One region of the Butyricicoccus sp. genome, then DNA from elsewhere that is predicted to be linked to it. Evidence: riboswitches for the same ligand, from Rfam matches in the RefSeq annotation. Region 1 holds a riboswitch; the other holds the start of a gene.
The links. A riboswitch is a leader RNA that binds a small molecule or an ion and turns the genes downstream of it on or off. The one in region 1 is predicted to bind cyclic di-GMP.
Positions count from the first base shown of each region.

Region 2: it holds a riboswitch for cyclic di-GMP, as region 1 does, so the genes downstream of both, ACWVX6_RS01915 (S-layer homology domain-containing protein) here and ACWVX6_RS10390 (S-layer homology domain-containing protein) in region 1, are expected to answer to the same signal.

Region 1 is NZ_CDRQNY010000042.1:110-3,213, forward strand. Features, by position in the region: partial or broken gene ACWVX6_RS10385 (transglutaminase-like domain-containing protein) at 1-505, shown strand, start outside; cyclic di-GMP riboswitch class I at 782-874, shown strand; cyclic di-GMP riboswitch class I at 1,014-1,101, shown strand; gene ACWVX6_RS10390 (S-layer homology domain-containing protein) at 1,148-3,104, shown strand, end outside.
Region 2 is NZ_CDRQNY010000003.1:65,327-68,430, forward strand. Features, by position in the region: gene ACWVX6_RS01915 (S-layer homology domain-containing protein) at 1-1,652, opposite strand, end outside; cyclic di-GMP riboswitch class I at 1,708-1,801, opposite strand; cyclic di-GMP riboswitch class I at 1,939-2,031, opposite strand; gene ACWVX6_RS01920 (transglutaminase-like domain-containing protein) at 2,308-3,104, opposite strand, start outside.

The DNA.
Region 1 (3,104 bases):
AACCGTTAAGGACAGCTATGCTCCGTATCTGGCCTCCACTTCCGAGGTTCAGTTCTCCAAGGGTGATACGGTATCCGCTAAGGCTGCTGAACTCTGCAGGAACGCTAAGACCGACGAGGCTAAGGTTATCGCCATCTACAACTATATGGCAAGCCGTTATACTTATGATAACAAGCTGGTGAATGAGATCACCAGTGGCAAGATCACCAAGTACATCCCGGATACCGCCGCTACCCTGAAGGGCACTACCGGTATCTGCTACGATTTTTCCTCGCTGTTTGCAGCAATGTGCCGCAGCCAGGGCATCCCGTGCGCACTGACTAAGGGCTATGTCGGCTCCAGTTACCATGCTTGGAACAAGGTAAACCTGAATGGCAAGTGGTATCAGATTGATCTGACCTACGCGGTTACCCGCAGCGTGAAGAACGCAAAAACCCTGCATGACTGTGTATCTCCGCTGACCTACACCAACACCAGCGATGCGCTTGCAGTAGCTGCGGCTTAACACTTTTTCATTTTATTTTGTATGCAAATGGTCCTGATTGGATATGTTTATGCCCGATCAGCGGCGATTTCTTGCATAAAAAGCGATTCCGGATTGAAACTCTTCTTCGTTTTTACAGTATTTGCTTGTTGTTCGCGGGCATTTATGGTATACTAAAGAAGAGGATCCGGAGGATTTCTGTCCTGCGCAGGCAAAGGGCTGTGTATGCAGTCCGGCGTGTCTGCCGACAGAAAAGATCGTAAAATTCTGTGCATGACTTCCGTAAAGGGGTACAGGTACAGACAAAGGCACAGCCGGTGAAAACCGGTGTCGCAAAGCTAAATGGGCCTAAACGGAAGACTTTCTTCCGCATGGCAGCCGGTTGCCAAAGGTACTTTGTTACCCCCTTGCAGAGCTATGCGCGCTGTAAAGGGGGTATTTTATTTGGAGACTGAACAACCATTCTGCGTTGCCAACAGCCATTTCAAAAAGAACCAACCATCTGTGCTACTCGATAAGGAGTAAGTTGTACAGACAAGGGCACCATCGGTGAAAGCCGGTCTCGCAAAGCCAAGGGCCTAAACGGAAGGTATTCCGCATGGCAGCCGGTTTCCTAATGCAGCTTCTTCATAGTAGTCTTTTACTATTGAAGGAGGGGTTTTCATGATGAAAACAGGAAAAAATAATCGATTCTTAGCCAGCATTCTGGCGGCATCCATGATGCTGACGATGTCTCCGTTCGCATTTGCAGCGGATGAAACGGAGCAGAAAGAAATGACAACGCAGGAGCAGGTTCAGTCTGCTGCTCAAAATGAAACAAACGCAAATCCCGCAGTGTCTCAGATGGACAGTCAGTCTTCTGAGGACACAAACCCCGAAGCGCCTAAGACGGAAGGCCAGTCTCCTAAGGACACAAATTCCGAGGACGGTCAGCCTTCTGAGGACGTAAAACCTGCAGGTGAGAACACCACTGCAGGAGGCAGCACATCCACATCGAAGACTCCGGCAGAATCGGAGAACCCGACAGAACCGGAAACTCCGGCAGAACCGGAAGCACCGAAAAACGCTGCAAAGATCGGCGATACCATGTATCCGACTGTTGCTGACGCGATGGCAGCGGCTAAGCCGGGCGACACCATTGAACTGCTGAAAGATATTACAGAGAGTGTCAAAGTTGAAGTAACTAAGAATTTTGACGGCGAATTAACCATCGATTTGAACCAATACAGTATTGATGGAAATTCTCAGAAGTGTATCTGGCGAACCGGTAGCTCAAATTGTTGGCCCTCAAAACTTATTGTGAAAAACGGCACTCTGAAAAATGCTGGTTCCGGCAGTGCAATTGAGTGGGAAGGAGACCTTGAAGTTGCAAAATGTCGGTTTGAAAAAAATCAGGGCGGAGCAATACAGTCTCGCAGTGGCAATACAACGATTGTAAATTCCACTTTTGAAGAAAACCACTCCGGAAAGGCTGCTGGAGCAGCAATTCAGCTGGCTAGAAATGTGAAATGCGCCATTACTGGCTCCGCTTTTTCGGGAAATGTCACAAATAATATGGGCGGAGCGGTGTATGTTGACCATGGAACGCTCGATATTACAGACTGCACCTTTGAGAAAAATTCCGCCGTCTATGGTGGTGCCATTGCTGTTCATGAGATAGAAGAACTGACGATTGGCAATAACACCAATTGTTTAGAAAATAACGCTTCCTACGGCGGTGCTATCTATGCAAATATTTCCACGAACATCAACATCGTGGCAAACAGCGCACTGTGCAACAACATCGCATCCGGCTACGGCGGCGGCATCTACGCGACTGCGTCCAATATCAACATCGCGGCAAACAGCGCAGTGTATAACAATACCGCAGCGACCGCAGGCGACGACCTGTTTTTCTTCAGCAACTCGACCTTTACGCTCCCGAATGCAAAGGACATGAGCGGCGACCGCATTCTGTCCTCCGACAATATGGAGATTACCGGTTGGTATCATGACGGTTGGTATAAATGGAATGCTGCGCAGGGCGTTCGTGAGCCGATCGGCCGCTGGACGGCGGAAACGGCTGACGGGTATATTGATGAGTATACCCCGGTTGAAAAGGACACGCAGTACATTACGCTCAAGGCAGCGCATCCGCTGATGTACACGCTGACGTATGATGTTACCGGTGACCTGCCGGAAGGCTATACCGCTCCGGCAAAGCAGACGCTGGTTAAGGGCAGCAGCTATACCGTTGCAGAGGTTCCGGCCAGCGTGTCCGGCTCGAAGGATGGCGTGAACGGTACATTCTCCTTCAACGGCTGGAAAAAGGATGACGGTACGGTTCTGACTGGCGAGCAGCAGCTGACCGCAGACCTTACGCTGCACGGCGTATGGACCTTTACGAAAAAATCCTCCGGCGGCGGTGGCGGCGGCAGCCGCAAGCCCACCGTTACCATTCCGGATAATGTACCGACCGGTCTGAACGGCGATGACCACTATGCTTACATCGTAGGCTATCCGGACAGCACCGTCCGTCCGCAGAACGGCATTACACGTGCTGAGGTAGCAACCATCTTCTTCCGTTTGCTCACCGATGAGACCCGCAATGCAAACTCCACCAAGTCCAACAGCTACTCCG
Region 2 (3,104 bases), on a different contig from region 1:
CTTGCCTGATCCTTCGGGTCCTTGGTCGGCTTGTTGTTGTAAGCAACCGTCTGAGTATCGAGAGCATTTACAGCGTTATCAGCATTCTTCCAAGTTACGGTGTACTGGCGGGCAATCGGCTTAAAAACTGCAATGTAGGTTACGTCCGCAGTAACTGCTTGTTCCTTCGGATTAACCAGTGCAGTATCTTCAGTGCCTACCAGCTTCCAACCTGCAAACTCGTAAGTATACTGCGCGTCAGAAGCCTTGCTTGCCTGATCCTTCGGATCCTTAGTCGGATAACCATTGTAGTTTACCGCCTGAGTATCGAGAGGATCTACAGCGTCATCCGAGTTCTTCCAAGTTACCGTGTACTGGCGCGTTACCGGCTCGAATACCGCAATGTAGGTTACGTCCGCAGTCACTGCGCGTTCCTTCGGATTAACCAGTGCAGTATCTGCAGTGCCTGCTAGTTTCCAACCCTTGAACCTGTAATCATACTGAGTGTCAGAAGCCTTGCTTGCCTGATCCTTCGGATCCTTAGTCGGATAACCATTGTAGTTTACCGCCTGAGTATCGAGAGAATCCTCTGCGTCCTCAGAAATCTTCCAAGTTACAGTATACGGATTCGGAATCCACTTTGCGTACAGATGCAGGTCGGTCATCAGAAGATGCTTAGAGCCAACTTCATACTTGTTACCGTCAACATACCAGCCGCCGAAGCTGAATCCGGTCGGGACGGTGAACATGTTATCAAGAACGGTATATGTATCACCGCTCATTGCAGCAACTTCGCGGGAATCGTCGGTCGTGCCGGGGATAGTACCATAGTTAGAATGATAAGTAACCTTAACCGGAACACCGGCTACATAGCCGTCGACATGATAGCCGTCTACCTGATACTTAATGGTGTACCATACAACTCTAATATTATTCACATTAAAGTTTTCGCCCAGTACCGAGAACGGATCAGAGGGATTGGAATCCTTGATGTAGGTTTTGCCATCTTCCGACCAGTTGGCCTTGGTGAAGAAACCGAGGTTTTCCGGAGGATCCAGATATTCGCTTTCAACGCCATCAATCTTGGTATAACCGTTCGTGGCATCGTAGATGCTGTAATTCTTATCAGCAATCTTCTTGCCCTTCGCGGTCAGATAGCCTTTGTAGCCTTTGAAATTGTCGCGGTCGGTAACGCCGCCGTCCGAGGTGTCATTCGGCAGGTAGCTTTCTTGGCCCTGGCTTTCGCCGCTCGTCGGCTTATCACGGTTCGGCAGAAGCACGAAGTACTTGGCTTCCTGCTGCCAATTCCATGCGCGGTCGATTTGAACCTCCTGCACGCTAATTGTATCCGTCGGAGAATTGCTTACTGCATCATTATTCTGAGAATCATTTTCATTGGAATTGCTATTATTGCCAGTCTCCTCGATGTCCGTACCGCCGGACGGTGCCTGTGCAGGATCCTGAGCCTCAGGCTGTCCTTGGGTCCCAGCATCGGGAGTTTGAATGGTGTCTTCTGCGGGAGTACTGTCGACAACCGGCATCTGGTCTTCCGGTGCCGGAAGGGTAGTGATGCCTTCATCGTCGGCCAGCGCCCAGGTCGGGCACATGGTCAGCGCCATGATAGTCGCAAGTGCTCCTGCGAGCAGACGTTTACGCATATTCTTTTTTAACATAGGAATACCTCCTTGGTCAGCGTGCATGCTGATCGAGAGGGATTGCAAATGTATTTCTGGCAACCGGCTGCCATGCGGAGAGAAAAAAACCTCCGTTTAGGCCCCTGGCTTTGCGAGACCGGCTTTCACCGATGGTGCCTTTGTCTGTACAACTTGCTCCTCAACGAGCCGCACAGATCATGTGTTTGTGGGTTTGCGATAATCTCAGAATGCAATGCAGTTTCAACCTCCAAATAAAATACCCCCTTTACAGCGCGCATAGCTCTGCAAGGGGGTATAAAGCACCTTTGGCAGCCGGCTGCCATGCGGAAGAAAGTCTTCCGTTTAGGCCCATTTAGCTTTGCGACACCGGTTTTCACCGGCTGTGCCTTTGTCTGTATCTGTACCCCTTTACGGAAGTCATGCACAGAATTTTACGATCTTTTCTGTCGGCAGATACGCCGGACTGCATACACAGCCCTTTGCCCGAGCCGGACAGAAATCCTCCGGATCCTCTTCTTCAGTATACCATAAATGCCCGCGAACAACAAGCAAATACTGTAAAAGCAAAGAAGAGTTTCAATCCGGAATCGTTTTTTATGCAAGAAATCGCCGCTGATTGGGCATAAACGTATCCCATCAGGACCATTTGCATACAAAATAAAATGAAAAAGTGTTAAGCCGCAGCTACTGCAAGCGCATCGCTGGTGTTGGTGTAGGTCAGCGGAGATACGCAGTCATGCAGGGTTTTGGCGTTCTTCACGCTGCGGGTAACCGCATAGGTCAGGTCAATCTGATACCACTTGCCATTCAGGTTTACCTTGTTCCAAGCGTGGTAGCTGGAGCCGGCGTAACCCTTGGTCAGTGCACACGGGATGCCCTGGCTGCGGCACATTGCTGCAAACAGCGAGGAAAAATCGTAGCAAATACCGGTGGTGCCCTTCAGGGTAGCGGCGGTATCCGGGATGTACTTGGTAATCTTGCCGCTGGTGATCTCATTTGCCAGCTTGTTATCATAAGTATAGCGGCTTGCCATGTAGTTGTAGATGGCGATAACCTTAGCCTCGTCGGTCTTGGCGTTCCTGCAGAGCTCAGCAGCCTTAGCGGATACCGTATCACCCTTGGAGAACTGAACCTCGGAAGTGGAAACCAGATACGGAGCGTAGCTGTCCTTAACGGTTACGTTCATGGACTTGGACTCGACCTGCTGATAGGACGTACCGGAAACGTTGCGGTACAGCGTTACGGTGTACTTGCCGTTGCCCTTATCGAGAGAGAAGGAAGCATCCTTGCCGCTCGGGCAATCATGGAATACGGTCTTGCCGTCGTTGTACTGAATACCAACCTTGAGCCTTGCACTCGAGGAGTAGTTTACGGTAACATAACCGTGGGTGGAATTACTCATATCCACAACATCATTTACTGCTGCTGCGGTAACGCCCATCGAGAGGGCAGCTGCTGCAAAAACTGCGC